3 regions of the Brevibacillus borstelensis genome follow, and region 3 is predicted to be linked to each of the others. Evidence: riboswitches for the same ligand, from Rfam matches in the RefSeq annotation. Region 3 holds a riboswitch; each other region holds the start of a gene.

Region 1 (6,783 bases), 1.9 Mb from region 3:
GACTGCTGTATATGGACTAACCCCCGGATGCGGTCGGGAATTGGGTCCCGTTGCATATGGACTGACTGCTGTATACGGGCTGACTCCGGGATACGGACGGGCGTTCGGCCCTCCGCTCGCAAATGGGCTGACCGCTGTAAAGGGCGGACGCATATTGGGATCGGCCGGGTCGTACGGGGAACTGTAGGACACTTGCTCTACATCCAGCTCATAGCCATCCCAGTCTACTTCCTCCGCCTCGTCGTCATCCACCTCTTCTTCGACTTCCAGATAGACGTGGTCGTTGTCCCAGTCTACGATCTCTCCTTCGTATATCTGTCCATCCAGCGCTTCGATCCGAACCTTTTGCCGGGCATGCTCCTGGCAAACGTTTTGGACCGTATGGCGGATATCCTTGATCATGCTGACAGCGGCAGTGTCAACATGAAACAATTGCTTCTTAGACTCCTCCATCTATTTGACTCCTCCCCTCTGGTGTTTCTTTATTACCATATACGCCAGCCTATGGGGAGGTGTCTATTTTCCAGAGGGGACCAGCCCATTTTCCGATCAGGCCGTACCCATGAGCCTTATCTGTTTGTTGTCGACCCGAGGAACCGGGATGGCAAAAAGGGTTGCAGCGCATCTTCGCGTCCGCTCTCCACATAATCCGCCATCACCTTTGCTGTGACCGGAGAAAGCAAAATGCCGTTCCGAAAGTGGCCGCCCGCAATGGAAACGCCCTGCCATCCCGGTACGGGTCCAAGCAGCGGCATGCTGTCTGCTGTAGCGGGACGCAAGCCTGCCCACGCCTGCTGGAAGGCTGCTGAATGCAGAGCGGGCACATACGGCATCACACCGTCCAATACTTTCGCAAGACCGCTCAGCGTGACATGCCGCTGAAAGCCCGCTTCATCCTCGGTCGCTCCAAGGACGATCTTCCCATCCAGCTTGGGCGTGATGTACCCGGATGTGCCGAAGATGACGGTACGCAAAGGGATTCCGCTGGACGATACCGATGCCACCTGCCCGCGTACCGGTCTGACGGGCACAGCAAAATGGAGCCATTCGGCCATAATCCCGGCCCATGCGCCAGATGCGATCACGGTATGCCCGGCTCGCAGAGGCCCCGTGGTCGTTTCTACACCGACGATCCTGCCCCCTTCTTTTGCCATTCCGGTTACAACAGAGCCGGAAAGAAGCGTCGCTCCCATTTTTTTGCAAGCGGCTACCAGAGCATTCAGCAGCATGCGGTTGTTGATGTGCCCTTCTTCAGGCGAGTAGATCCCCGCGATCGCCTGCTCGGTCAAGAGCGGCTCGACTCTCCGCATCTCTTCCCCTGTCATCCACTCAACCGCATAGCCCGATGCCTTTTGCCACTTGTATTTTTCCAGCAACGCGCCCGACTCCGGCTCGGTAAGAGCTACTGTCAGCAGTCCGGATTTGCACGCCTGCACGTCAATGCCTGTCCTCGCTTCCAGCTCCTCTGCCCATTTCGGATAGAGCTCCAGCGACTTCATGCCCAGCTCCAGCATCGGCCCTGGCTGCGAAAATTCCTTCAGCGGCGCCAGCATTCCCGCTGCTGCCGATGAAGCCTGGCCTCCCCATTCTCCTTGCTCCACTACAGTCACGGCCATTCCTCTACAGGACAATTCATAGGCGAGACTGAGTCCGATGATGCCTCCGCCAACAAGTAAACAGTCGGTCATGCTGCTTCCTCTCCTTATCAAATGGAAAAGCCCACCCTCTCCGGCAGGAAAAGGTGGGCACAACACGCATCCAACGCATCAACGGGCGAAAAAATATCCGCCTGTAACCACTTCCCTGCGCCAGCATGATCTGGATCAGGTGCAAAGGGTCGACGGTCATCGCTTCCGTCCTCTCAGCCCAGCAAGATGGACTCCCCCAGTTACTTTTCATTCTATCAGTTGTCTTCTTCAGTATAGTCCTCTGGCCGCAAATCTGACAAGGGCTGAACTTAATCTTCGTCCTTCACGTCGTAGCTCTCCGGGATCGGCTCATGCTTCTGTTCATCCTCAAACTCCCGGAGCTTTCGGATCTGTTCCAGATGATGCTGAAACTGCTCCTTGTTGATCAGATACTCTTCCCCGTTGTGAACGGCACGGATTCGCCCTTCGCGGATTTTTTCCAGAATGAACGTCTCCGGCAATTCCAGATACTCGGATGTTTCGGCTACAGTCAGGTAGGTTTTAGTCGTCTCCACGAATTCTCGCTTCCAATTCTTCTTTCATTTTTTCAAAGCCGGGCCGCCCGAGCAATGCAAACATGTTGGCTTTGTAGGCCTCTACCCCGGGCTGGTCAAACGGATTGACCCCCAAGAGGTAGCCGCTGATCGCACAGGCTTTTTCAAAAAAATACACCAGCTCACCAAAATGATACGCTGTCAGCCGGGGAATTTCCACTACGAGATTCGGAACACCCCCATCTACGTGGGCCAGCATCGCTCCCTGCAGCACCTTTTGGCGGACGAAATCCATCCCTTTTCCAGAGAGATACTGCAAGCCGTCCAGATTGGCCGGGTCGTCTCCGATGGTGACGTCAACGTCAGATTTATGCACGGTCAAGACGGTTTCAAACAAGTGCCGTGTTCCGCTTTGCAGATATTGGCCGATGGAGTGGAGATCGGTTGAATACTCTGCGGATACAGGAAAAATCCCCTTGTTGTCCTTCCCTTCCGACTCGGCAAAGAGCTGCTTCCACCATTCCGCGAAAAAACGGAACCGGGGTTCGTAGCCGACCAGCACTTCAATCAGCTTGCCCCTTCGATACAGAATATTGCGGACAGCGGCATATTGGTAGCAAGGATTGTCTGCCAGCACCGGCGACAAAAACCGCTCTCTGGCATCTGCCGCTCCTTGCATCAGCTCATCCATATCGATTCCGCCGACAGCGATCGGCAAAAGACCGACGGGAGTAAGAATCGAAAAGCGTCCGCCCACATCCTCGGGAATGACAAAGGTCTCATACCCCTCGCTCTCGGCAAGCTGGCGGAGCGCTCCCTTCGCTCTGTCTGTCGTAGCGTAAATCCGGCTGCGGGCTTTTGGTCGTCCGTACTTTTTCTCCATCCAGCTCCGAAACAGGCGAAAAGCGATAGCCGGTTCCATTGTCGTTCCCGATTTGGAAATGACATTCAAAGAGACTTCTTTTCCCTCCAGCAGCTCCAGAAGATGAGCGAGGTAGACCGGACTGATGTTGTTGCCGACAAAATAAATCTCCGGTACCCGTCGTTTGCCCGCAGGCAGAAGATTGGTGAAGTGATGCCCGAGCATCTCCAGCGCTGCCTTGGCTCCAAGATACGACCCGCCAATGCCGATGACCAAGAGCACATCCGAATTCTCCTGGATTCTCGTCGCTGCCTGGACGATACGTTCCCGTTCACTTTTCTCGCATTTGATCGGCAAGTCCAGCCAGCCGCGAAGCTCGCTCCCTGCTCCCGTCCCCTGATGGAGCTGTATGTGCGAGCGCAATACTTCAGGAGCTAGCTGGTCTAAATCTGTCTGCTCGAAAAATTTGCACGCATGGGAGTAGTCAAAACGAAGCGTCTGGTTCATAGCTCCCTCCCTTGGAAATCCTGCTATGCTCCCTACATCTTATCGCTTCGGCCGGGCAAGGGTTCGACAAAGACAGCGCCCCATTTTTCCTTCACTTCTCCCTGCTCCCATGGTTTTGTGAAATTGTGAACATTCCATGAACAAAAAGGTTACCTTGTTACTTTTTTACTTGCCCCCCGTAAAACAGTTTCGTAAAGAAGGTATACATTATTTGGCAAGGGGATTAGAAGACATGAAAAAACGATGGTGGATGATCGGGTCCGTCGCCGCCGTACTGGTGATCGGAACCGTTAGCGTAAATCTTTTGAGTCCCGGTCAGGCGATGGGCATGCCTGTCCAGATCGGGACAGTAGCCACATCTGCGCTGGAAAGCCGCATCCTGACCTCCGGCAGTGTAGTCGTGGAGGATAAATACAGGGTGTACGCAAATGTGAACGGGACGCTGCGTGAATTCTCCGTCAAAGAAGGCGATCTCGTTAAAAAAGGGCAGGTTATCGGGAAGATTGACACCTCTGACGTAGAGAGCCGACTCCTGGAGCTGGACGCACAGATTGAACTGGCACGAGCGAATCTGTCCAAAGCGCAAGCAGGAAATGAACCGGAAGAGCTGGCACAGGAAAAAGAACGGGTCGCCCAAGCCCAGCGCGAGCACGATGCCGCTCAAAAGGAATACGATCGGCTGCAGCAGCTGTTCGCATCCGGGGCCACTACGCAGCAAGAGGTGGACAAGGCAAAAAGCCAGCTCGATTCTACGCTCTCGTCACTGAACGTCTCCAAGCAGCAGCTGGCATTGAAGCAAAAGGGACCGCGCAAAGAGGAGCTCGCTTCTCTGCAAGCGCAAATCAACAAGCTTCAGGTGGAGAAGGCGCAACTGGAGAAGGAGCGCACCCAAAGCGTGTTGGTCGCTCCCGAAAACGGCACCGTCATCAGCCTGGCTGCAGACAACGGCCAGTACGTAAACAAAGGAACGGAGATCTTTACACTCGCGAACCTGAACAACCTGCTCATCCAGGCCGATATCAGCGAGTCCGACGTAAGCAAAATAAAGCTCGGTCAATCGGCAGTCATCGAGGGCAGCTCTCTTGGAAAGCAGAAGCTGAATGCCAAAGTGGTGCGAATCTCCCCGATTGCCGTAACCACGCAAAACAGCTCCGGGCAAGGTGAAAAAACACGCGTCAAAGTCACTCTCCAGCCTGATGGCGACGTCTCGGCTCTCAAGCCCGGGTTTCACGTCGACATCAATATCCTGACGGAGAAAATCGACAATGCCATGCAGGTGCCGATCGAAGCGATTCAACAGGAGGCGGACGGCAGCACATTTGTCTGGGTAGCCGACAATGGCACGGCCAAGAAGGTAAACGTCGAGGTCGGCATGGAAAATGAGCTTTCCTCCCAGATCAAGTCGGGACTAACCGGCAATGAGCAAATCATCCTGAGTCCTCTGGATGCGATCCAGGAGAATGCGCCGGTCACCCCGTCCCCCATGGCAGGAATGTAACTACTTTGCAAAAAAGGAGGTCGGCCCATGCTTTACGTGGAAGGCCTGACGAAAACATATAGGACGGGCGATTCGGAACTGCCCATATTGCGAGGGGTAAACCTCTCCGTGGAAAAAGGGGAATTTGTCGCCATCATGGGACCGTCCGGCTCCGGAAAATCAACCTTCATGAACATGCTCGGATGTCTCGACCGGCCGGATTCAGGAACCTACGTGCTGGACGGCATCGAGGTCAGCAAGCAGAACGACCAGCAGCTTGCTCTCGTCCGCAACCAGAAAATCGGCTTTGTGTTTCAATCGTTCAATCTGCTGCCTCGCTCCACTTCCTTGCATAATGTCGAACTGCCGATGATGTACGCGGGCATCAGCCGCTCCGAACGAAGAAAGCGGGCGATGGAAGCATTGAAGCGAGTCGGGTTGGGCGAGCGGATGAACCACAGGCCGACACAGCTCTCCGGCGGACAGAAGCAGCGGGTGGCAATTGCCCGTGCGCTCGTAAACCGGCCAGCCATTTTGCTTGCAGACGAACCTACGGGAAATCTGGACAGCCGCTCCGGTACGGAGATCATGGCCATGTTTCAGGAGCTGCATGAGCAGGGTGTAACGATCATTCTCGTTACGCACGAGCTGGATATCGCCCAGCATGCAGAGCGCATCGTCACCTTCAAGGACGGTGTCATTATGAAGGACGAGCGCGTGGAAGAGCGCCTGACCGCCGTCCCGTCCGATGAGGTGATTCTGACATGAATTTTTGGGAAGCGCTGCGTACCGCCATCGATGGCATCTGGGCCAACAAAATGCGCTCCGGACTGACCATGCTCGGCATCATTATCGGGATCACATCCGTCATCGCCGTTAACACGCTTGGCGAAGGCGGACAGAGGGCCATCACCAGCGAGATGGAGAAATTCGGGCAAAACAGCTTTAACATCTATACCGATTGGGAGAGCAAGGAAGAGCACTCCAATGACGACCTGACGGTGGAAGACGCCGAAACCTTGAGCCGTATCAGTCCCTACATCGAGCGGCTCGTCCCGTACAATCAATCCAACTCGATCGTGAAGGGTCCGAAAAAGGAAGAGCGGGTCAATATTTATTCGACAACCGCTCACTACCTGGAGATTCAGCCTACGGTAAAAATAAGCAAGGGACGCTTCTTCAGTGAAGCTGACGACAAGGAGCTTCGAGCCGTCATCGTGCTTGAGGATGAATTGGCAGGGAAGCTGTTCGGACAAATGAACCCGCTCGGCCAGCGGGTACGGATGGGAGACAACTCGCTTGTCGTAATCGGCACCTACAAGGAAGAAAAGTTCCGCTTTGACATGAGTCAAACGTGCGGCGCCTATATCCCGATCCGCTACGACCTGAGTTTTCAAGAGGAGCCTTTTGTCAGCACGCTGATCGGAAAGGCAAAAGACAAGGAGTCGGTCGAAGCCGCGATGAAGCAGGCTACCCAATATTTGTCCCGCAAGCATCAAAAGGAGAATCATTACCGCTCCTTTAGCATGCAGGAGCAGGTCAATCAGTTCAACCAGCTGACCGGAACGCTGACGATTATTTTCAGCGTCATCGCCGGCATTTCCCTGGTCGTAGGGGGAGTCGGCGTCATGAACATCATGCTCGTCTCCGTTACAGAACGAACGCGGGAAATCGGCATTCGCAAAGCACTGGGGGCCCGCCGCCGGGATATCCTGATGCAGTTTTTGATCGAATCGCTGATCGTCTGTCTGATCG
Region 2 (6,783 bases), 650 kb from region 3:
TGTCTCGGGCGTAGGCGCGAATATCCTGGGTGATTTTCATGCTGCAAAATTTGGGGCCGCACATTGAGCAAAAATGGGCAGATTTTGCCCCTTCGGCAGGGAGAGTCTCGTCGTGATACTCGCGTGCCCGCTCAGGGTCAAGCGAGAGGTTGAACTGATCGTTCCAGCGGAATTCAAACCGCGCCTTGGAAAGCGCGTCGTCGCGAAGCTTGGCTCGCGGATGTCCTTTTGCCAGATCGGCGGCATGGGCGGCGATTTTGTAGGCGATCAGGCCGTTGCGCACGTCCTCCTTGTTTGGCAGGCCGAGATGTTCCTTCGGGGTGACGTAGCAGAGCATCGCGGTGCCAAACCAGCCGATCATCGCGGCGCCGATAGCGGACGTGATGTGATCGTAGCCGGGAGCGATATCGGTCGTGAGCGGGCCCAGCGTGTAGAATGGCGCTTCGTGGCAAAGCTCAAGCTGCTTATCCATATTCTCTTTGATCTGGTGCATCGGCACGTGTCCGGGACCTTCGATCATCACCTGCACATCATGCTTCCAGGCGATCTTGGTCAATTCCCCAAGCGTCTCCAATTCGGCGAACTGGGCTTCGTCGTTCGCATCGGCGATGGACCCCGGCCTCAGTCCGTCACCGAGCGAGACGGAAATGTCGTATGCCTTCAGGATTTCGCAAATCTCTTCAAAATGCGTGTACAGGAAGTTTTCCTGATGGTGGGCCAGGCACCAGGCCGCCATGATGGAGCCGCCGCGGGAGACGATTCCGGTCACCCGATTGGCGGTCAGCGGGATATAGCGGAGCAGCACCCCTGCGTGGATCGTAAAGTAATCCACTCCCTGCTCGGCCTGTTCGATCAACGTATCCCGGTAGATCTCCCAAGTCAGCTCCTCGGCTTTGCCATTTACTTTTTCCAGTGCCTGATAAATCGGGACAGTACCGATCGGCACGGGACTGTTGCGGATAATCCACTCCCGGGTCGTGTGAATGTGTTTTCCGGTGGAAAGGTCCATGATGGTGTCGGCTCCCCAGCGGGTGGCCCACATCATTTTTTCCACTTCTTCACCGATGGAGGAGGTGACCGCGGATGTGCCGATGTTTGCGTTTACCTTCACGTGAAAATGACGACCGATAATCATCGGCTCCAATTCCGGATGGTTGATGTTGGCCGGCAGGATCGCGCGGCCGCTGGCGATCTCGGCTCTGACGAATTCCGGCGAAACTCCTTCGCGGATGGCGACGAATTCCATTTCCGGCGTGATGATGCCGCGGCGGGCGTAGTGGAGCTGTGTGACGACGCTGCCTTTTTTGGCCCGAAGCGGCTTGCGGTCATTTCGGGGGAAAACAGGTACTGCTTCAAGCTGCTCGGCGCTTTTGAAGCCGTTATCGACAGGCTGCACCGGGCGTCCCGCGTAGGATTCCGTATCGTCTCTTTCAGCAATCCAGCTTTTCCGCAGGGAAGGCAGTCCTTTTTGAATGTCGGCAATGTAGTCGGACGCCGTATACTCGCCGCTGGTGTCATAGACGCGAATGGGCGGGTTGGGAATTTCTCCGTACAAGCCCTGGGAAGGCGAAAGCTGGATTTCCCGCATCGGGACGCGAAGATCAGGCCTGCTGCCGACCTGGTACACTTTGCGGCTGCCAGGGAAAGGCTGTACAGCCGTCAGGTTGAGGGAAGATGCGTGTGGAATGGACATGAAAAAAACCTCCTTGTCATGGTTGCACGCGGCATGAACCCTGATGGAGGCGGAAGAAGACGCGTCTGCATGACAAAAACAAAACGCCGCAAAAAAACTTGCGACGCCAGACGCGAGAGCAGACAGGAAAGGGACGCAAGCATACGCAGTCCTCTCCGGTCTATATAAACATTCCTCCGCTGGCATTACCCAGTTCAGGTTCAACGGTCGACGACAGAGTAGCCGTCCTCTCAGCCTGGTCATCCCCAAGCTCCCGTGCATCATTGTTTAGAAATAGTTTGTTGTTTCCACCATAGCATAACTACTTTTTCCCAATTGTTCAAGAGGTTTTGTCGCAGCAGGAGGAAAGACATCGTGCAAAGCTTTGTCCAGCTTGTACCATTGGTCCATTCCCACCGAGGAGAGAATCGCGTCTCCATCCTCTTGCTTATAAGAGTCGAGATGAAACTTCGGCCCCATCGTAAACGGCTTGAGATAATGCTCTCCTTCCCGCGTTTCCACGTACATCATATACGCGTAGTCTGAAACCTTGTTGGCCGTTTCATATTCAAACTGCAAAATGAACAGCGAATCAGCCGTTCCCCTTAATTGCTCCACTTTTTCGCTGCCGGAGATCCAATCAACGACGGCAATCTGCTCGGTTTTATCCGAGTACAGGGAGAGAAGCTCCGGTTGCGCTTTGATGGAGTCTTCCCGGTAGTGATGTACCCATATGGCTTTCCCTTTTCCTGAATGAAAAAGCGATTCCAGCGCCGCTCCCGGGTGGGGCGCTTGTTGCTGTGAACACCCGCAGACGAGTGCAGATAGACAAAGGATGACGAAACGGAGCACGTGAGTTCTGGAATTCACTGCCATGATACTGCCTCCCTAACCCCGGAGTTAACCCCCGTTTTTGATGTGATGCCGCAGCGACATGCTTCCCAAAGTACGAACCCTCTCAATATAGTAAACGAAAAAGAAGAGGGAAACGTTTCAAGACAAATCCAACCATCTATAGGATAATCAAATGATTTTTATATAAATAATTGAATTGAACTATTGGTTTGCCGCGGCTATCCTTACGGGTAAATCCCGGAAAGGAAGTTGAGAGCGATATGAATCCGCATGAAGTGAAGCAATGCTTCCCGATTATGAATGTCCCGATCTACGGGAAGCGGCTTGTATATTTGGACAACGCAGCCACTGCCCAAAAACCGGTTCAGGTGATTGAGGCGCTGGAAGCATTTTATCGGATGGCAAACGCCAACGTTCACAGGGGAGTCCACTACCTGGGGGCAAAGGCGACAGACATGTACGAGGCGGCGAGAGAAAAGGTCCGTGCTTTCATCCGCGCAAGCGAAGCGGCCGAGATTGTTTTTACCCGGGGGACGACGAGCGCCTTGAATCTGATCGCCAGCGGATACGGCCGTTTGGTCCTTTGCGAAGGCGACGAGATCGTCATTTCATTGGCCGAGCATCACAGCAACCTGATCCCTTGGCAGCAGGCGGCAAAAGCGGCCGGGGCAACACTGAAATTCATTCCCTTGCAGGAAGATGGGACGATAACGCCGGAAGCTGTCCGTTCAGTGGTGACCCCACGGACTAAAATCGCAGCACTCCACCATATATCCAACGTCTTGGGAGATGTAGTACCGCTCAGAGAGATCGCCGGCATCGTCCATGCACACGGAGGAGTTTTGGTTGTCGACGGTGCGCAGGGAGCGCCTCATTCACCAGTCGATGTGGGGCAGATGGACTGCGACTTTTACGTTTTCTCCGGTCACAAAATGTGCGGTCCTACAGGAATTGGAGTTTTGTACGGGAAGCGTCCATTGCTGGAGCAATTGGTACCTGTTGAGTATGGAGGAGAGATGGTTGAGTCGGTCGATGCCGAATGGGCGTCGTGGAAAGAGCTTCCGTACCGGCTGGAAGCGGGAACCCCTTTGATTGCGGGAGCGATTGGGCTGGGGGCTGCGATTGATTTCCTCGCTCAAATCGGCATGGAGAAGATCGAACGGCATGACCGCAGGCTGGTTGGCTACGCACTGGAGCGGTTGCAGGAGCTCAAAGAATGCAAAGTGCTGGGGCCGCTACGGCATCGCACGTCCATCCTGACGTTTCAACTGGGGGAGATCCATCCCCATGATCTGGCTACCGTGCTCGATGCAGAAGGGATCGCCATCCGTGCCGGTTACCACTGCGCGCAGCCGCTGGCGAAATGGTTTGGACAAGCGGCGACGGCACGGGCCAGCCTCTATCTCTACAACACCGAAGAAGACGTAGATGCGCTGATCCTGGGATTAAAGAAGGCGCAGGACTTGTTTCGCCGAAATAAATAAGACGGAGTGCCTAAAAAGATTCAGTGTCACGGATTTGGAGAGGCAAGCACGATGCTTAAAAAAGCACCATGAAGGAGGAAGGGCAGACATGCAAGTGTATAAAACAGTGACCATAGCCGGATCGGATTCCAGCGGAGGAGCGGGTATTCAGGCCGATCTCAAAACCTTTCAGGAGCTGGGGGTTTACGGGATGTCGGCCTTGACGACGATTGTCGCGCAAGATGAAAGCTGGGGCCATCATGTTTTTCCGGTTGAACCGGACACGGTAGCAGCGCAGCTACGAACGGCACTGGAGGTGATCGGAGCGGATGCTTGCAAGACAGGCATGCTAGGCTCTATCCGGGTCATCGAGCTTGTGGCCCAAGCAATCGCCGCGAGCGGCATTCAAACGATCGTTATCGATCCCGTCATGATTTGCAAAGGCGTCGATGAAGAACTGCACCCGGAAGTAAATGAGTGCCTCCGCGAAGTGCTGGTTCCGCTGGCGACCGTCGTGACGCCCAATCTGATCGAGGCGGCCAAGCTGAGCGGCATGGCACCGCTGCAATCTGTGGAAGAGATGAAGGAAGCGGCCAGACGCATTCACCGGCTCGGTCCGTCTTATGTGCTGGTAAAAGGGGGAGGGCGGCTGCCGGGAGACAATGCGATTGACCTATTGTATGACGGCAGCAGCTTTGACATTTTCGAAGTGGAAAAGATCCGCACGACAAATACGCACGGGGCGGGCTGCTCCTACTCTGCCGCAATCACCGCGGAATTGGCAAAGGGAAGGTCAGTGCCAGAGGCAGTTGCGACCGCAAAAGCGTTTATTACCGAGGGCATCCGTCACTCGTTTTCCTTGCGCTCGTTTGTCGGACCGACCAATCACAGCGCCTATCGGCAATCAAAAGGCGGCAACTGACCAAGCGGGGCACCGTCTCTGCTTTCCATGTGTTCATTCGCTAAACCAATCCTTATCATATCGGATTTGGAATTGATGCTGCCTGCCAAAATCGCTACCTTATAGCTAAGGGCCCTTGTATTACATCAGGAGAGGAGGAGAGAAAAGGATGGCGAAAGCTGTGTTTTATCATGCTGGATGCAGTGTATGCGTCGATGCGGAACAGGCCATTTTGCCGTATCTCGACCGTACCAAAACCGATGTGGAAACCATTCATTTCGCCCAGCATCCGGACAAGCTGGACGAGGCGGAAAAACTGGGAGTGAAATCTGTGCCTGCACTCGTATTGAACGGTACGGTGTACCATATCAACTTCGGGGCGAGCATGGCGGATGTCCGAAAGGCTGTTGGCAAGTAAGAAGGCGATATCGTAGGCAGCAGCACCAATTTGTTCATGGCTCTTTACTCACCTCGTTGATAGAACCTCTTGGAGGCGTAAGCTCGCGCATTACGCCTCTTTTTTTATGAAGCGTGCCCAGCAAGCCGTTAATTGCTAGTTGGTGAAAGTCCAACCGAGGCAGGAGCCAAGTCACCTCGTAGCTGACAGGCAACTGGTGGAGAAATCCTAAGGTTGAAGCCCTGTGACAAAGTAACTCGAAAGAGTGCGAGCAAATCAGCAGGCCGTAACATAAAGTGAATCCTGCAGCCTCGTTAAGAAAGACCACCGAGAGGTGGACAAAGGGAAGCCGAGCTTGTTTCATATGGGCGAAGGCCAAGGACGGTGTGGAGAACTTGGAATACAGCACCTATGAATCCCTCGGGGTATGGGGAGCGGTATGTTGAGAAAGTAGTTAACGGAACTGGGGAGACCCTACTCTGCACGCCCCGTCAGGAGCGTAAAACGGAAACCTATAACCGTAAGGGAAGTGGTGGATGGCAGAGAGGGAGTCGGAGGGGTTCATAGTACCGATGAACATAAGGACAACACAACCTTATGGAGGGAAGGAGCCCTGCTTTGTTCACGGGTCGAAGGAGGTAAGAGTGAGTGAATGCAAGTAAACTTGCTAACTACACCGATGTAAAAGCTCGACAACTTTGGACAACCCTATATCTTTGTGCCAAGGCAAACTCAAAACGGCGATTTCATGCCTTGTATGACAAAATCTACCGCCCGGATATTCTAGCGACAGCTTGGAGGAGAGTAAAAGCAAATAAAGGGAGCGGAGGAATCGACGGACAATCCATCGCACAGATTGTGGAGGAGTATGGGGAGAGCCGTTTTCTTAACGAGATCTATCTAGATTTAAAAGAAAAGCGGTATCGTCCACATCCGGTTCGTCGAACTTACATCCCTAAACCGGATGGCAAGAAACGTCCACTCGGCATCCCGACGATCAAGGATCGGGTGGTCCAAATGGCTACTAAGCTAGTCATTGAACCGATCTTTGAAGCTGATTTTCGGGACTGTTCTTATGGCTTTCGGCCAGGAAGAAATGCTCACCAGGCAATTGCACAGATACGCAAAGCAAGCAAGAGGTGTTATTGGGTCGTAGATGTTGACATTAAAGGGTATTTCGACAACATCAACCATGAGAAGTTGATGAAACTGGTCGAAATGAGAATCAGCGACAGACGTGTTCTGAAACTTATCCGACAATGGCTGCAGGCTGGGGTCATGGAAAATGATCAATTCCATGAAACAGAACTGGGAACTCCGCAAGGAGGGGTAATCTCGCCTCTTCTTTCAAACATCTATCTAAACTACATGGACACCATTTGGGAAAATCAATTCTCCCATCTTGGCACACTTATCCGCTATGCGGATGACTTCGTTATCATGTGCAGAACCAAACAAGAAGCATTGGAAAGCATTCAAGTGCTGATGGCTATTC
Region 3 (6,783 bases):
GTGATTACCAACCTGGAGAGAGGTCAGTTCAGCTCCGAGCTGGGAAGCCTGGTGTTAAACGATATGAACGTCCAAAATCGCCTGTTGGACAACATTATCACAACTGCCACTGACCTCGGGTTTGGCGATATCCATTTTGACATGGAGGCGTTGCCCGCAGCCGACAGAGAAGCATATGCGCGTTTTCTCCGCCGTGCCCGTGAGCGGGCAAGAAGAAACGGCCTGATGATGTCAGTCGCGGTAGCGCCCAAGACAAGCGCCGAACAGCAAGGCAAATGGTATGCGGCTCACGACTACCGGGCGATCGGGGAAATTGCTGACTTCGTGGTTATCATGACGTATGAATGGGGATACAGCGGCGGTCCTCCGATGGCTGTATCGCCGATCGGCCCAGTCCGGCGAGTGCTCGAATACGCGATCACAGAGATGCCTGCCAGCAAAATTATGATGGGGCAAAATCTTTACGGGTACGACTGGACATTGCCTTATGAGCCCGGAACGACTGCTCGTGCCCTGAGTCCGCAAGCTGCTGTCGCGCTCGCCCAGCGGGAGCAGGTGCCGATCCAATACGACAGCAGAGCGCAGGCGCCGTTTTTTGAGTACACAGATGACCAAGGAAGGCGTCATCGCGTCTGGTTTGAAGATGCCCGTTCGATTCAGGCCAAGTTCAACCTGGTCAAGGAGCTCGGTCTGCGAGGCGTCAGCTATTGGAGACTGGGACTGCCTTTCCCGCAAAACTGGCTGCTGATCGAGGAGAACTTCCGCGTCAGAAAGCGTCGATAACCATAGGAAAGCGTACAGTCCGGTAAGCCTGTACGCTTTTTTTCTGCTCGCCAAACATGGTATGATGAATCAAAAAGAACGAGGAGGGAGATCATGGGAGAGTGCAGACTGGATCATAGTACAGAAGACGTCCGCAACAAGCTGGCCGAGCAAACGCCTTTTTTGCCGCCGGCACTGGCCGCGTAGCTGAACGGGCTTTTGACGGAGACGCTTTCTCAGGAAACCTTGAACGAGCTGTTTCACCTTTTAAAGAAATACGATTTGGCGACGCCCGAAGAGCGTATTCAACGTGAGGAAAAAATGGCAAAGCTGGTAAGGGAATAGCAAAAAAAGGGAATCGCAAGCAGCCTATTCGATTGGTTTGCGACCGGCAAACCCTTCTGTGATGCCGTGATAATACGCAATGCTTGGCTCTCCCTGCTTCCAGCAGAGGAGAACTTCTTTTCCGTCGATGACAGCGGGGAAATCGAACAGCCCGATGTCGATGTCCTTTACCTCTATGCCTTTCTCTATGAGCTGGTTGATATGCATCTGCGCCTCCAGCTCCATAAACTCCAGGCGGCATTCCAGCGTAAAGACTTCTTGCTCATCGGGAGGCTGCCGCTTTTTGGCCTGCTGCAGTTCTTGGTAGGTTTGATAAAAGAGGCGCTTCGTTTCTTGCAAAAAGGAGAGCTCTTCGCGTACATATGGCAGCAGTTGATTCGCCTGTTCGACCGTGAACAATTTTTTAGCCAAGTGTAACACCTCCAGGACCCATTATACAGGGAACCAGTCAGGGAGGAAATGGATGGATCGGCTGTTTATTGCAGGTGATTGGAAAGGGGTACCTATGAACGACAGGTTGTACTATCAAGATGTTGATTTGCAGACGTTTGAGGCAGATGTGATCAAACGCGGCGTGGAAGCGGACGGAACAGCATACGTAGTGTTGAACCAGACGGCGTTTTATCCGACAGGCGGAGGACAGCCTTGTGATACGGGAACCATTGAAGGGGTTGCCGTCACGGACGTAGAGGAAGTCGACGGGGAGATCAGGCATCGCCTCGAAGCGCCGCTTCCGGAACATACGCAGCGGGTAACGGGCAGGATCGATTGGGATCGGCGTTTTGACCATATGCAGCAGCATACGGGACAGCATATCCTGTCCGCGACGTTCATCAAGCTCGCAGATGCCCAGACAGTAGCCTTCCACCTCGGACGCGATCACGTGACGATTGATGTTGCGCTGAGCGAGCTTACGCCAGAGCTGATTGAAAAAGCGGAGCGTCAGGCAAACCAGGTGGTACTGGAAAATCGTCCGATCGACGCTCGTTTTGTTACGGCCGAAGAGCTGGAACAGCTGCCGCTCACCAAGCAGCCTACGGTATCCGAGAATATCCGGGTCGTCATCATCCCGGATTACGACTACAATCCATGCGGTGGGACACACCCGAAAACTACGGGAGAAGTCGGTCCGATCAAAATCATCGGTTGGGAACGCCACAGAGGCAATATACGCATTCAATTTCTGTGCGGCTGGCGGGCACTCGCGGACTACACGCGCAAGCAGCACTTGCTGCAGGACCTCACCCGGATGATGACGACGAGCGAAGCGGAAATCGCCGATATGCTGCAGCGTCTGCTGGCTGAAAAAGAGGCCTTGAAGGATTTGCTTCAGCAAAAAGAAACAGAGCTGTTGACATATGAAGCAGCCAGGTATTTGAAAGAAGCAGCCGAGCTGGGGAACGCCCGTGTCGTCCAGGCCTCTTTCACGGGCAGAAGCATGCAGGAATTGCAGCAGCTTGCCCGTACGCTCACCTCGCAGGATGAGCATGTCATCGCGCTTTTGGCGACAACAACGGACAAGCTGCAGCTCGTTTTTGCCCGGGGTGGACAGGTGGCGGCTCCGATGAACCAGCTGCTGAAGGAGACGCTGCCGTTGATCGATGGAAAGGGCGGCGGCAACCCGGCGATGGCCCAGGGCGGAGGGGCTCCGACGGTGGCTGCGGACGCCGTGCTGGATCATGCGCGCGGTTTGCTTGAGGTGTAAAACATGACCCGTGGCAGTCGCAGTCAGTCTGTCCAATCAGGCTGCGACCGCCCTTAGGGAAACGAAGGAGGAGAGTCAGATGAATGCATGGATTCCGGGAGATCTGGTCCGGGTCGGGTACAAGACGGGAGAATATCTGACAGAGGTTGTAGAAAATCACGGCGATAAATTGCTGGTCAAAATTATGGCTGTTACGAAATACCCGACGCAGGGCGATTTGCACAATCCGCTTGAGGTGGACGTTCCCTTGTTTCACCAAAGACCGGCTCTCTCCTACCTGGAAAAAATCATGGTTCCGGCTGCGAGCGTGATCCGGTTCAACGGCACTTTGCCCGACTACAAGGAATCGCTCAAAGCCGCTTTGGAGAGGGAAATGGAAAAGCTGCGCAAAACGTCAAAATGGGCGGAGCGCTGCCTGGTCGAACTGGAGATTCTGTACAAGGAAAGCTTTACAAACCCGAAATAGAGTGATACTGTAATAATCGAATTGAATATCCACGCGCAATACCAAACGGGGGTCGAGCAAAATCGGCTGAGATTGTAACGAATGCGTTACTGACCGTTGAACCTGACCTGGGTCATGCCAGCGGAGGAAGAGGTATCAGCTCATCAGCGTGAACGCCGATGCTGTTTCCAAATGGTTTGGAACGACATTTAGGCATATGCAGATAAGCACAACCACAACCATCCGAGGCGGATGGTTTTTTTACTGTCTGCCCCTGATGCACCGTATTCAAACGGCTTCTTCCGTCTGTTCTCTCCATGACACAGGCGAAATGAAGCCGTTTTTTTTCTGGGACCGGCCAGAACATGCTGCGCCGAAGAAGGAGGGGGAACATGCTGGTACAGTTGAATGGCAAGAATGTAGAGCTCGCTGCCGAAATCACGACTGTCCGTGAACTGCTGCAGTCCTACCAACTGCAGGAGAAGATCGTGATCGTGGAGCGTAACGGAGAGATTGTGGATCGCACCCGTTATGAAGAGACACCGGTCGCAGATGGGGACCGGATTGAAATTGTACATTTTGTCGGTGGAGGATGAATAAGATGGACACTTTGAAAATCGGACCGTATGAATTTCGTTCGCGGCTGCTTCTGGGGACGGGAAAATTCCCTGATCTGGACATACAAGACAAAGCGGTGGCAGCATCAGAGGCAGAAATTCTGACTTTTGCCATTCGCCGCCTAAATCTGGAAAACCCGCATGAACCGAATTTTCTGGAGAAATTGGATCTGAAAAAGTTTACGCTGCTTCCGAATACGGCGGGTGCCTATACGGCTGAGGAGGCTGTGCGAATTGCCCGCCTGGCGAAAGCATCCGGCTTGTGCGACATGATCAAGGTGGAAGTCATCGGCGATCCGAAAACGCTGCTGCCAGATCCGATCGGTACGCTGGAAGCCTCCCGCATTTTGGTAGAGGAAGGCTTTATCGTGCTTACCTATACGAATGACGACCCGATTTTGGCCAAACATCTGCAGGAGGCCGGCGTTCACGCTGTCATGCCGGGAGCTTCTCCGATCGGATCGGGTCAGGGCATTATCAACGAGAATAACCTGCGGTTCATCATCGAGGATGCCAAAGTACCGGTCATTGTTGACGCCGGCATCGGTTCTCCCGCCGACTGTGCGAAGGCGATGGAGCTGGGAGCGGACGGTGTCCTGCTCAATACAGCGGTCGCGCTGGCGGACAATCCGGTGTTGATGGCGGAGGCGATGAAGCTGGGCGTGGAAGCGGGAAGGAAAGGCTTCCTTGCCGGACGGATCGCGAAAAAACGGTATGCATCGGCGAGCAGTCCGACTGAAGGGATGATCGAGTAGGTGGAGCACGTACTAGCAGCGATTGAGGAGCGTAGAGAGGAGCTGTTTTCGCTTCTCTCCGAGCTGATCGCCCAGCCGACGGTAAGCCCTCCCGCCCGCAACAGCGACAAGGCGCAGACGCTGGTGGCAGAGAAGCTGCAAGCGCTCGGCTTCGAGGTCGACCGCTGGACCGTTTTTCCAGGCGATGACAACGTCGTGGGGGTAAAGAAGGGAACGGACTTTAGAAACTACAAAAGCTTGATCATCAACGGCCATATCGACGTAGCTGAGGTCGGAGACGACAGCGGCTGGACGTATCCGCCTTTTGCCTTGACCAAAGGGTGGGACGGCAGATGGTACGGGCGCGGCGTCGCCGATATGAAAGGGGCGCTCGCTGCCAGCTTGTTCGCGGTGCAGGTGCTGCATGAGTACGGCATAGAGTTGAAAGGCGATCTCGCTTTTCAGTCTGTGATCGGTGAAGAAGCTGGGGAAGCCGGCACGCTTGCTGCGATTGAGCGCGGCTACTCGGCCGATTACGCGCTTGTCGTAGACACAAGCGATCTGCAGATGCAAGGCCAGGGCGGAGTGATCACTGGCTGGATTACGATTGAAAGCCCGGTTACGCTCCATGACGGGATGCGCAGCAGGATCATTCACGCAGGCGGTAAAGTCCACGGGGCATCTGCGATTGAGAAAATGATGAAGGTGATCGCCTCGCTTCAAGATTTGGAGCGGCACTGGGCCGTGATGAAATCATACCCCGGTTTTCCGCCAGGCATGAGCACGATCAATCCTGCCGTCATCGAAGGCGGACGCCATGCCGCTTTTCTCGCGGATCGCTGCGCACTCTGGATTACCGTTCACTTTTATCCGGACGAGACGCATGAGGATATCATACGGGAAGTAGAGGACCATGTCCGCAGAGCCGCCGCCGCTGATCCGTGGCTGCGGGATCATCCGCCCGTTTTTCGCTGGGGAGGCCGCTCCATGATCGAGGAGCGGGGAGAGATCTTTCCGTCATTGGAGCTGGACAAGGAGCATCCGGCCCTGCTCAAGCTGCAGGCTGCATTTGAAAAGCAAACGGGACGCCCGGCGGTGGTAAACATGTCTCCTTCGGTCACGGATGCAGGATGGTTTGCCCACGCCGGCATACCAGCCGTCATCTTTGGCCCGGGTGAGCTGAGTCATGCTCATGCTGTGAATGAATCCGTTGATCCGAAGCAGTTGGTTGTCTTTGCACAAACAGTTGCCCGGTTCCTCGTGGACTGGTGCAACACGAAAAGGGAGTGAGTGGACTTGTCGACATTTACGCATCGTTTGCGGGAAAAGGTTGCTCCGATCTGGGAGCGGACCCATCGTCACCCGTTTGTCACAGGCTTGGGAGATGGAAGTCTGCCTGTGGAGTCCTTCCGTTTTTACATGAAGCAGGACTACGTCTATTTGATCGAATACGCCAAAATGTTTGCCATCGCCAGTACAAAAGCCCATGATCTGGCGACGAGCGCGCGGTTTGCTTCGCTGCAGGAAGCGACGCTCAATTTCGAAATGGCCTTGCATCGTCAGTATGCCGAACGCTTTGGCATCACGCGCGAGGAGCTGGAGCAGACCAAACCGTCGTTTGTGATGCTTGCCTACACGAGCTATATGCTGAAGGTAGCTCATCAGGGCTCGCTAGCCGAGCTGGTCAGCGCGGTACTGCCGTGCGCCTGGAGCTACTGGGAAATCGGCAAGCGGCTCGCCGAGGTAGAGGGAGCGCTTGAGCATGAATGGTACGGGGAGTGGGTGCGTACGTACAGCTCCGACGAGTTTGGACAGCTGGCGCAGTGGCTGATCGACCTGATGGATGAGCTCGCTGAAGGAAAATCAGAGAAAGAGCTGGCGATTCTGGAGGAGCATTTCCTGAACACGTCCCGCATGGAGTATTTGTTCTGGGAAATGGCTTACACGGAGGAAATGTGGCCGTGCGAGAAAAACTAGCCTTTTCGGGCGTCGGCTTTTCGTATGGGGAAAAGCCGATACTGGACGGATTCGATCTGCAGCTAAGCAAGGGCGAGCTGGTCAGTCTGATCGGGCCGAGCGGGATTGGGAAAAGCACCTTGTTTCAATTGGCGGCGGGACTGCTGCAGCCAGACACAGGGACGATCCGTCTGGATGGAAAATCAACGGCAGAACGTC

What was found. A riboswitch is a leader RNA that binds a small molecule or an ion and turns the genes downstream of it on or off. The one in region 3 is predicted to bind thiamine pyrophosphate.
Region 1: another riboswitch for thiamine pyrophosphate. It lies ahead of thiO (glycine oxidase ThiO); the one in region 3 lies ahead of thiS (sulfur carrier protein ThiS).
Region 2: another riboswitch for thiamine pyrophosphate. It lies ahead of thiC (phosphomethylpyrimidine synthase ThiC); the one in region 3 lies ahead of thiS (sulfur carrier protein ThiS).

What each region holds. Positions count from the first base shown of each region.
Region 1 is NZ_CP144922.1:4,831,255-4,838,037, forward strand. It holds gene V5G20_RS23210 (hypothetical protein) at 1-453, opposite strand, end outside; gene thiO (glycine oxidase ThiO) at 570-1,688, opposite strand; TPP riboswitch at 1,784-1,896, opposite strand; gene V5G20_RS23220 (excisionase family DNA-binding protein) at 1,958-2,203, opposite strand; gene V5G20_RS23225 (glucose-6-phosphate isomerase) at 2,190-3,551, opposite strand; gene V5G20_RS23230 (efflux RND transporter periplasmic adaptor subunit) at 3,784-5,049, shown strand; gene V5G20_RS23235 (ABC transporter ATP-binding protein) at 5,077-5,796, shown strand; gene V5G20_RS23240 (ABC transporter permease) at 5,793-6,783, shown strand, end outside.
Region 2 is NZ_CP144922.1:2,241,056-2,247,838, forward strand. It holds gene thiC (phosphomethylpyrimidine synthase ThiC) at 1-1,693, opposite strand, end outside; TPP riboswitch at 1,848-1,959, opposite strand; gene V5G20_RS10375 (hypothetical protein) at 1,961-2,548, opposite strand; gene V5G20_RS10380 (SufS family cysteine desulfurase) at 2,788-4,011, shown strand; gene pdxK (pyridoxine/pyridoxal/pyridoxamine kinase) at 4,100-4,912, shown strand; gene V5G20_RS10390 (thioredoxin family protein) at 5,061-5,309, shown strand; gene ltrA (group II intron reverse transcriptase/maturase) at 5,937-6,783, shown strand, end outside.
Region 3 is NZ_CP144922.1:2,889,270-2,896,052, forward strand. It holds gene V5G20_RS13660 (glycosyl hydrolase family 18 protein) at 1-783, shown strand, start outside; gene V5G20_RS13670 (DUF2203 domain-containing protein) at 1,132-1,518, opposite strand; gene V5G20_RS13675 (alanyl-tRNA editing protein) at 1,571-2,812, shown strand; gene V5G20_RS13680 (kinase-associated lipoprotein B) at 2,892-3,278, shown strand; TPP riboswitch at 3,314-3,424, shown strand; gene thiS (sulfur carrier protein ThiS) at 3,650-3,853, shown strand; gene V5G20_RS13690 (thiazole synthase) at 3,859-4,629, shown strand; gene V5G20_RS13695 (acetylornithine deacetylase) at 4,630-5,898, shown strand; gene tenA (thiaminase II) at 5,905-6,585, shown strand; gene V5G20_RS13705 (ABC transporter ATP-binding protein) at 6,570-6,783, shown strand, end outside.